Desulfatibacillum aliphaticivorans DSM 15576: one gene and its partner. The protein of the gene in region 1 interacts with the protein of each later gene in a pairwise test. Links are inferred from orthologs where the notes say so. Each region holds a gene or a part of one and is shown on either strand. Other genes may lie near its edges.

Region 1 (6,465 bases):
GGGCAGGTTTTCCAGGCACACGTCGTGCAAGACCTGATCAAAGGCCCTTTGCAGGAAGGTGGAGTATATGGCCACCACCGGGTGAAAGCCCTCGGCGGCGAGGCCGGCGGCGAAGGTCACGCCGTGTTGTTCGGCTATGCCCACGTCGAAAAACCGGGTGGGAAACTCGTCGTGAAAATTGGTCAGGCCGGTGCCTTCAGGCATGGCGGCCGTGACGGCCACGATCCTGTCGTTTTCCCGGGCGAACTCCACAATGGCGTCCCCAAAGACGTTGGTGTAAGAGGGCGCTTTGGCGCCGGAAATCTTGCAGCAATTCCCGGTGGCCACTTCAAAGGAGCCCACTCCATGAAAATAGGTCGGGTTTTTTTCCGCAGGCTCGTAGCCCTTGCCTTTGACCGTCGTGGTATGGAAAAGAATCGGGGTGCCGGCATTTTTCACATTTTCAAGGGTTTTGATCAGGTGGTCCAGCCTGTGGCCGTTAATGGGGCCTATGTACTGGAACTCAAAGGCTTCAAACAGCATGCCCGGCGTGACAAAAGCCTTGAAGGACTCCTCCATCTTCTTGAAAAACTTATAAATATTCGGCGTTGAGCTGAGGATGCCCTTAAACTCGGTGCGCCAGTCCATAAAGGTTTTGGCGGTGAGTTTGCGGGAAAGAAAATTGGACAATGCGCCCACATTCGGGGAAATGGACATTTCGTTGTCATTCAGGACTACGATAAGGTCTTTTTTTAAATCCCCCGTGTGGTTCAGGCCTTCGTAGGCCAGCCCGGCGGTCATGGAGCCGTCGCCGATGACGGAAATGACCTTGGAGCAATCCTTATTGAGGCACTTGCCTGTTGCTATGCCGGCGCCGGCGGAAATGGAGGTGCTGGAGTGGCCTACGGTAAAGGCGTCGTAAGGGCTTTCGCTCATGCGGGCGAAGCCGGAAAGGCCTCCGTGGGTGCGCAGGGTGTGAAATCGGTCGGCCCGGCCGGTAAGGATTTTATGGGTGTATGACTGATGCCCCACGTCCCAGATGATTTTATCTTTGGGGAGATTGAACACATAATGCAGGGCGATGGTCAGTTCCACCGTCCCAAGGCTGGGGGCCAGATGTCCGCCTGTCCTGGAAACCGTTTCTATAATTAACTCCCTGACTTCCTTTGCCAATTCAGGCAAGACCTCCATGGGGAGCTTCTTAAGGTCGTCGGGGGATTTTATATCTTTAAGGTATTTTGTTTCGCCCATTCACAAAAAGTCCCTGAAACCGCACTGCGCCGATCATAAACATAAAGGGCAGGGGGTTAGCGGCTTCGCGTAAGTATATAAGTTGCTATGGAACGCAACGGATCACACTTGTTATCAAAGGAAACAATGGCTTGCAAGGCTTTGTTGATCAAGCGTTCGGCAAAATCCTGGGCGCCGTCCAGACCCATGAGCGCCGGATAGGTGCTTTTACCAAGCTCCGCGTCTGTTCCCACGGCCTTGCCCATGACTTTGGGGTCTCCGATCACATTAAGGATATCGTCGATCACCTGAAAAGCCAGGCCCACGTTTTTGGCGTAGACGTCCAGGGCCGCGATTTGCTCCGGGGTTCCACCGCCCAGATAAGCGCCTGAAAACACCGAAACCTCTATCATGGCGCCGGTTTTGTTGTTGTGGATGTCTTCCAGTTCCTCGCGAGTCAGAGACTCATGTTCTCCCTCTATATCAAGCATTTGACCAAGGATCATGCCGTTGCAGCCGGCGGCGTGACTGATGCGGGCGATGATGGTCAGGACTTTTTCCGCAGGCAATAGGCCGTCATCGGCTGCGTGGGACAGGATTTCAAAGGCGCTGGTTAAAAGTCCGTCGCCAGCGAGAATGGCGGTGGCTTCGTCAAAAGCCTTGTGACAGGTGGGGGTTCCCCGGCGATAATCGTCGTCGTCCAGGGCGGGAAGGTCGTCATGGATTAGGGAATAGGTGTGGATAAACTCCAGGGCTGCGGCCACGTCCATGACATGGTCTTTGTTTCCGCCGACGGCTTCGGCGGAGGTCATGCAGAGAATAGGGCGCAGACGCTTTCCTCCGGCGAACAGGGAGTGGCGCATGGCCTGGGTGACCCGGCTTTCCTCAGGATAGCGGGCGATGCGTTTTTCCATGGCGGCCACAACCAAGCGTCCGTATTCGGTAAGAAAGGCTTTTAAGTCAAAGGAATTCAAATCAGATTGTAAGGTTGGTTCCGTCATTTTATCTTCTTGCCCGGATTCGGCCGGGATAGGGCGTTATTCTGTTCCAAACGGGGTTTCCTTCAGGTTTCCTTCGGAATCCTGTAATATAAGGGTAACCTTTTTTTCCACTTCGTCCAGCTTTTTGGAGCAAAATTCGTATAATTTCATACCTTCTTCAAATTTGGCCAGGGCGGTTTCCAAAGGAAGGTCCCCCTTTTCCATTTGAGACACGATTTGCTCCAGCTCTTTGGCGGCTGATTCAAACGTTGCGTTTTTTTTCATGATTTGGTTCCTTTTTCAATGCTTTTTATTTGGGCGGCGGCCTTACCCGAAGCCAGGGTGATTTCCACCTCGTCTCCAGGGCTTAAGTCATGGACGTTTCGGACGATTTCCATGCCGGGGGTCTTTCGGGTGATGCTGTATCCCCGTTCCAGGATGCCGGAAGGGTTGAGGGCTTCCAGGCTTGCCCGGGCTTGACTGAGGGCCGCCTTATCGGCTCGCATTTGTTGCTGCATTGCACCGGTAATTTGCCGGAGCTTAAGTTCAAGCATCACTTTAAGACTTGGAGTTTTATGCAATGGAGACAGCTTGTTAAGTTTGTATAACGCTGTAGATAAATTGTTGCGATTCTCCACAACCCCCCGTTTGGTCAGGTTGATTATGCGTTGCTGATAATCGTCCATACGCAAGCGCCAATCATCCACCTGCCTGCGGGGAGGCGGAAGCCTTTTCTTTAAATTCAGCAGATTGTCGCGTTCTTGTTTTAGAATTAAGGTGAATGCGCCTTTTAACCGGGCGGCGTATTCTTTTAATAAAAGCTCTAATCCCTGATATTCCGGTAAGACGATTTCAGCAGCAGCGCTGGGCGTGGGAGCGCGTCTGTCGGCCGTGTAATCGGCTATGGTGTAGTCGGTTTCGTGACCTACAGCGGAAATCACGGGAATGGCGCTGGCGAATATGGCGCGGGCGACTTCCTCGGAGTTGAACGGCGCAAGATCCTCCAGGGAACCTCCGCCGCGGGCGATAATGATGACATCCGACTGATTTTGTTGGTTAATCATCTCCAGGGATCGGACTATTTGCGCCGGGGAATCAGCTCCTTGGACCTTGACCGGCCACACCTGGACATGGACCTTGGGAAACCGGTAGCTTAAAACACGCAGAATATCGTGGATCACGGCGCCGGTGGGGCTTGTAACGACTGCTATGGTCCGGGGGAGATAAGGCAGCGATTTTTTACGATCTTCGTCAAACAGGCCTTCCTCGGACAGTTTAGCCTTAAGCTGTTCAAAAGCAAGGGCCAGAGCGCCCATGCCGGCAGGCTCCATATGCTCAACAAGGACTTGATACGCTCCCTGGGGTTCATACACGGCGACCCGTCCCAGGCAGACCACGCTCATGCCGTCTTCCAGATCAAACTTGAGGTTCCTGGCGTGCCCCTTGAACATAACGCTCCGGATTTGCGCATGATCATCCTTTAAGGTGAAATAATAATGGCCGGAGGACGGAATGCGGAGGTTGGATATTTCGCCCGTGACCCAAACAAAGGGCAAGGCTTCTTCCAGCACGCTTTTGATAATGGCGGTTAATTGGGAGACTGTATGGATGCGTCTTTTTTGTGTGTGTTGGGCCGGGTTCATCGGGTATGTGTAGAACACGCTCCTTATATGTAGTGTTGACTAAACGGAGAATGACAATCCGTTATGTCCGATAATATATATTATGTAAACTTTGAAATCCGTCCGGAAAAATCAGGCCAAAAAGGACCGATTTCACGCCTGCTCCCCTGCCTCTAATTCAGGATCGGAATCGTCCGGATTTTCCGCTTCGAGAGCCATGTCCGGCGCCTCTTCCTGGTCATGTGTCGCTTCATTGACGTTGCCGGCTTCCGAGCCTTTATCCAGGTCCAGGGCCTCGATTAAAGCCTCGATACGATGATCTTCTTCGATAGTATGATGGGCGGTTTCGGCCTCTTCCTGTTTTTGACTGTGCTCCGCCCTTTTACGGTGTTTGGCAAGGAGATCGCGGATTTGCGGAACCAGAAAAACGCCGTTGGTGTCCATGAGGCACAGGCAGTCGGCAAGCACCTCAATCTTGTCGCCCTGGTTCAGTTTTTTATCCAGGATGAATCGCTCTTCTCCGCGCACGGTGCACAGCCCGCTGCGCACATGGATGCCCGGAGATTTCAGCACCTGTTCAGTGACTTTGATCCCGATTTTTTCGGCAAGTTCCTTTAAACCCGCCAGGATTTTATCGGATTGCATAGGCAAACCAGTAATTTAAAGGTTAATGGTTTTGAGACCTCTGATTATTGCCAGCTAAGCCGGTTTTTGTCAATCAGGAGCGCCCGGCCGTTATTCCTCGTTGACGGCCAAAGTTTCTTGCAAAAGCCCGAACACCATTTCCGGTGTAATAACTTGTAAACACACATTATCCGAACAAGGAGTCTTGCGGTGATTTGCAGCGCTGACGCATGGCGAACAGGCAAGCCCTGCATAGATGGGAATGCAATTTCCCAGAGATCCGTATAACGCCGGCGTTTCCGGCCCGAAAATCACGTAAGTCGGCATGGGCGTTACGGCTGCAAAATGCGCCGGTCCGGAGTCGTTGGTGAGCATGAGCGTCGCCAGGGAGTATAGGACGGGCAACTCGGTCAATTGGCATTGGCCGGCGAAGTTGATGCAGCGGTCGTGCCCTACCCTGGCCTTGAGTTCGTCCGCCTCCTCTTGCTCCGAGGGATCTCCGGTGATCAGAACCAAAACGTCTTCGTGGGCGTTCAGGATCATTTTCATGACCGACACAAAATTTTCGGGCATCCAACGCCTTTGAGGAAGCAGCTCTCCCGCGTTTGGATTGATGAGTACAATCCTGTGAGCCTCAGGGTCGTAGTCCGGATGCAAAGCCCTAATGGCTTTTCCCATGGCATCCAGGGCCTGGGGTTTGGGCGTCACTGTTTCCAGGCGGATTTCCTCGTCCTTAATCAGGGTTTTGGAAAACGGAACCTCTTCCTGGTTCGCCGTTATCAAGGAATTTACCAAGGCTATGAAATTTTTGGATATATGGATGTGGGGATTGTAAGCGGTTTTATGGGTGATCATGTCGCCGCGGTAAAGCCCTTCTGTATGAAAGCTATGGTATCCCACAATCCTGTCCGCGCCGCACATGCCGGAAAGCAAGGCCGTAATGCGGGAGAATAACTCCAGGTCAATGACCGTGTCGATATTGTTTTTCCTGGTCCAGAGGAGAAAGCGCAGGCAATCCTTGGTAAGCTCCCAAAATGGCCCGCTTTTGATGCCGAACACGTTTTCTTTGGGGACGGTGTTGAGAATTTCCAGGCTTTTTTGATTGCGCTCGAAAATAGCGAAAAAGATGTTGGCGCCCAGACCGTCCCTGGCTTTTTTCATGGCCGGATCCGCCAGGATGACGCTGCCCATTTCGGACAATTCAATAAACAGGACGTTTTTCACCTGCTTGCGGCGCACAGGCATGACGAACCTAAGGCATTTGATGATCAGAGTCATGACAAAACAAAGAGGGACGCCGGCATAGCGGTCGATTTTTCGCATTCTATCAACGTTCATGGTTCATCCTGTTTTGATTGCATTGAAAAAAATAAGGTTTTCCGCCTTTGTATCACTGGATTCCGGCCTCGGTAAAGTCAGGAGAATATTTTCCGCTATATCGGGGCTCTCCGGATATAGCTCTCCCGCCAGTTCAAAAAGGGTGCGAGCGGTTTTGTAGTCTTTGATTTTCCAGCATAAGACTGCATAATTATTTAATATTTTTGGATTGAACAAATCAAGGGCAAGGGCTTTTCCCATCCATAAAAGACTTTGGGAATAATCCTCGGTGCGAGCCAGGTTTACGGCGTAATTATAATAACTTACGGCCTTGAGTTGATCCTCCGGCCTGACCAAAAAGCGCAGGTTTTGGGCAGGATTCTCATTCCGCATGCTCAAAATGCTGCTGCACAGGTTTCTTACCGCAACAGCGTGATCGGGCTTCAATGTAAAAGCCCGATGGTAGAACATGAGTCCCTGGGTCGTCCCGTGCATATACTGGGAGGCGAGGTTGTTGTATGACATCGCGCTGTTGGGATTCGTTTTGATCGCCTGAATATAAAGACTTTCGTTGCCGTCCCACGTCCGCACTTGCAGGTTGACGAGCAGGCCCAGGGCCAGCAAGACAGCCCCAGCCACTCCTTTGACAATGGCATGCGGATGCCGGGCTACTAACAGAGCTGCTATCAAGGAAACTCCCGCCATGGAAAAAT
Region 2 (3,995 bases), on another replicon or contig:
TGCCGACGCCAATAGTCTTAAAGTCTATTCCGTGACCACCGCGTTAGGCTGGCGGCAGCCGATTATAGAATCCTCCATTTCCTACGTGGACGGAGGGATCATTCAGATCGAACGCGTGGGGAACGTCTATACCTTCTCCTACGGCGCGGATCTGGACAGCCTCGCCCAGGTTGGCACGGATCAGGAGATCATAAACGCAAACCTGGGGGATTGGCATGGATACATGGGCACCGGGCCCAACTCATACGCCAGCGGGCTTTATATCAGGTAAGGAGCGATCATGGAGACGAGCAAAGCACTATTTCGGGTTCTGGATGGCAGTAGGACCGATTTCACCCTTGCGGACGGATCGCAAGTCGAGTGCGGCCATTCCGCATCCAAGGCAGGCCCGGATCTTGTGTGGATCGAGGCCGCCCCGGAAGCCATCGCGGCCCTTGCCGCAGATCCGCGTTTTGAATTGATCGAAAATAAGGGGAACGTCCCATGGGAGGATTGCGAATGAAGAACCGGACCCTCGAAGCCATGGCGATCATCCTGGCCGTGGCAATCGGCTGCATGATGTGGGGCGGATGCGGCTCCACCAGGATTTATAAAACATGGTGCCGGAATGAGGCCCCGCGCAACGCCGATGTTGTCAACTATGCGACGGGCGAAACCGTGATGATCGCGGACGGCTACGACAAGGACGGCCGCCGCCATTGCCAAGCCGTTGTTGTGCGTGGCGGCAAATATATCCCGCTGCAATTCCGCGCCGGATACGTCTATGAAGGCTCGTGGGAAGTCTATAATTACCGGCTTTACACACCCGAAGCCTTTGAAAAGCTCAAAGACGGGTGGAGCAAACGGAATCTGGCCGTGAAAAAGGTGAAGTTGCCGGACCCAAAGTAAAAAACCCCGCCTCCCCTTATATATAAGGTAGGCGGGGCTCGCTTGATTAGGAGTAGGCGAAGGGGCGGCAACCCCTCCACCGACCCGATGCTGGAACATCGGATCACAGCAAAGCTGCTACTCCCGTTTGCCCGCGCGGGCCATACGGGTATAGCACAAGGAGGGGCACATGAACAGCCCGTTGGCTTACATTGGAGGCAAAAGCAAACTATCCCAAACCATCATCAGCATGATGCCGCAACATCACGCCTATTGTGAAGTCTTCGCCGGGGCAGCCTGGGTTTTATTCCGCAAGGAACCAAGCAAGTATGAAACCATCAACGACCTGGACAGCGACCTGATCGCCTTTTACAGGATACTGCAACACCACCTGGAAGAGTTTATAAGGCAGTTCAAGTGGCTGTTGTCTTCAAGGGAATGGTTCGAGGATTACAAAAGGCAACAGGATGCGGGCGGGCTCACGGAGATCCAGAGGGCCGCCCGGTATTATTATCTGCAACGGCTTTGCTTTGGAGGCAGGGTCAGGGCCAGGACGTTCGGAGGCGGACCATTACAGCGCCCAAGGATCAACCTGATCCGGTTTGAAGAAGAACTGTCAGAGGTCCACTTGAGGCTGGCCAGGGTTCAGATCGAGCATTTGCCGTGGCAGGACTTCGTCAAACGATACGACCGGCCCCAGACGTTCTTTTATCTGGACCCGCCCTACTACCTGGCGCCCTACTATAACCACAACCTGACCAAGCCCGACTATGTCGAAATGGCCGATATCCTGGCGGGCGTCAAGGGCAAGTTCCTGCTAAGCATCAATGATGCGCCCGAGATGCGGGATATATTCAAGGCCTTCAAGATCGGGACTGTGTCGCTCCAGTATTCGGTGTCTCAAAAGCAGTCCACCATCGGCAAAGAGCTGCTGATCAGGAATTTTTAGTAGGTTTGGAAGCGTCCTTCAACCAAGTTGAAAACCCCCTTTGAAAACCAATTCAAAGGGGGTTTAATGAATGGTAAAAGCGGGTTAAAAACTGTTTCACTTAGTCCCAAAAGTAGCGCAATTCAGTCCCAAATCTCGCGCGCGTTACCAATTTTCGCTCTCCAGTGACTGCCGATACATCTGCACCATGAGGGAGCCATTGTCGGTTCCTTGGTTGTCTTTAACAAAGCGAGTGTATACCTTGATGACCATCTCCAAATCGCGATGCCCCATGGTGTCGGCTATCCATCCTGGATCCTCTCCACAGCTAATAGCCATTGTAGCGAAGGTATGCCGGGTCTGTTTGAGTGCGCGAGGTTCCAACTTGGCCTTTTTTAAAGCTGGGCGCCATACTTGGTTGCGAAGATTATTCAATCTAATCGGGCAACCGGTTGGCGAACAAAAAAAGTACTCGCAATTCAAGACTTCCCATATCTTTTTTTGCCTTCTAAGCGCCTTAAGCATCGGCTCTGTCAGGTCGAAGGTTCTGCGGCTGTACTTGTTTTTTGTAGGACCCTCGACACGCTTTCCATCGGCATCCTTGGTGATGGCCCTACGGATGGAAATCCGCTGGCCTTCCCAGTCGATATCACTGGGCTTCAAGGCGATCTGCTCGCCTGGGCGCAATCCTGACCATATAGCGAATTCAAAGTAGGGCTGCCAATGAGGGGATAAAACCTTAAGCAGCTGCCTGATGTCCTTGAGCGAAAGCGGAACAACTTGGTCTCTGCGTCTGCCTTCTTCCAGTTTTTTAAAGCCATGGAACGGATTGTACAGTACTCCCCAGTTGTACTTAATGGCAGCCTGTTTGCATATCATCCTAAGTGGAATCAAATACTTGTTTACCGAAGCATTGGAGATATTTTTCCCTTTTAACTTCCGTTCTTTAGCCCAGGCCACGAATTCCTCAAGCACAACCGCATTCAGTTGCCCGAATGACATTTCCCCAAAATAAGGGATTATGTACAATTCCAGGTAGTTCTTATACTCGAAAAGCGTCCTCCCGCTGACGCGCCCGGTCGAGGCTTTAAGGCGATGCCATTCCCATGCGTAGTCTCGAATCAACAAATCGTGGGCTGTCATCTGACCGGTAAGATGCTTGATTTCGAGATTAGTGAAATACTCCGCTTTTTTACTTTCGGGAAATACTTCTGCAAAACGGAATGTGCCGTCATCGATGGCAAGCATAATGCGGTCAAGTTGCTTTCGCACTATTTTTGCATTTTGTTCAGACCAAGATAAGCCAGAGTTTTCCCTAACACGTTCACCAAAATATGGGAAATCCGCGTAAACCTTGCCGTGGACATTTCGTACGGAACCCTGTTTGTTCTTGTTCAATCCGGCTTTGCGAGCCGACCTCTTAGGCTTCGGCGTTTCCGCTATCGGAAACCTGAGAACCTGCGCTGAATTCGTGTGTAGTTCTCTCATTAAGTCATCCTTTCACATGCCACCTCCTTTCGCTGATTTCACCATGCTATTATACCAGAACTTGCCGCTGAAATCACCGTCGGAAGTTCTTTGGGTTAAATCTTGATGCGCCTTTGATGCGGGATAACTCTGGGGGACGATTTTGTTCCCTCGACAGTTTGTTTGCTTTGTTCAGATTCCTTTTTGGGGCCAGGTGCTTTATGGGTACTGCCATTGATAAGCCATTCCTGAATGGCTGCTCTTATAAAAAGGACTTTCTTCCGCGTGGGTTTGTAATAATGGCGGCCGAGAATAAACTCGCCTTTAGACACCTTGTTGTATACGGTTTGCTCTGCGTATCCTGTTAGCTTTGCCAGTTGTCTAACTGTCAGTAACTCTTCCAATTGCACCTCCTTGCTGCCTTTCGGAACGCCTGACACGACGATATGGGCTCTTATAAATTGAAAACCCGTGGGACGAACGCTTTGTTCGCCGCACGGGTTGTAGATGTTGCATATCCTGTTTTTAGGGATTGGTAGTTTCGCACCAATTCCGCTTCTAATTGCGCTAAGGGTGCCTCTTATATTTGGGCTTCCGTTTTCTGTCTTTAGCCATGTCCCGCCTTTTCTGCTTTTGTTGATTTCCAGACATCAAGGAGTAATTACGCCTTGGAATTTTTTCCATAGACGGAAGTTCCATCACATCGATGTAGTTTGGGGCAGCTAAACAGTAA

What was found. The genes of interacting proteins can lie anywhere in the genome.
Region 2: the proteins of xseA (region 1) and G491_RS0111155 interact in binary tests that used the Escherichia coli proteins (3 or more experiments, as listed by UniProt). The link is inferred for Desulfatibacillum aliphaticivorans DSM 15576 from one-to-one orthologs.

What each region holds. Positions count from the first base shown.
Region 1 is NZ_AUCT01000007.1:21,861-28,325, reverse strand. What follows is about bases 1,661-4,609. They hold xseA (exodeoxyribonuclease VII large subunit), read right to left. Parts: upstream 3,851-4,609; coding sequence 2,471-3,850; downstream 1,661-2,470. Other genes in these bases: G491_RS0107590 (glycosyltransferase family 9 protein), read right to left, coding at 4,547-4,609; G491_RS0107595 (hypothetical protein), read right to left, coding at 3,965-4,456; xseB (exodeoxyribonuclease VII small subunit), read right to left, coding at 2,247-2,474; G491_RS0107610 (polyprenyl synthetase family protein), read right to left, coding at 1,661-2,210. Outside these bases: dxs (1-deoxy-D-xylulose-5-phosphate synthase), read right to left, coding at 1-1,230; more of G491_RS0107610, read right to left, coding at 1,287-1,660; more of G491_RS0107590, read right to left, coding at 4,610-5,773; G491_RS0107585 (tetratricopeptide repeat protein), read right to left, coding at 5,777-6,465. UniProt on the Escherichia coli protein: Bidirectionally degrades single-stranded DNA into large acid-insoluble oligonucleotides, which are then degraded further into small acid-soluble oligonucleotides.
Region 2 is NZ_AUCT01000010.1:64,568-68,562, reverse strand. The notes cover bases 1,123-3,925. They hold G491_RS0111155 (Arm DNA-binding domain-containing protein), read right to left. Parts: upstream 3,284-3,925; coding sequence 1,961-3,283; downstream 1,123-1,960. Other genes in these bases: G491_RS35865 (helix-turn-helix transcriptional regulator), read right to left, coding at 3,379-3,666; G491_RS0111160 (DNA adenine methylase), read left to right, coding at 1,123-1,816. Outside these bases: G491_RS0111175 (carbohydrate binding domain-containing protein), read left to right, coding at 1-271; G491_RS0111170 (hypothetical protein), read left to right, coding at 281-502; G491_RS0111165 (hypothetical protein), read left to right, coding at 499-888; more of G491_RS0111160, read left to right, coding at 1,058-1,122.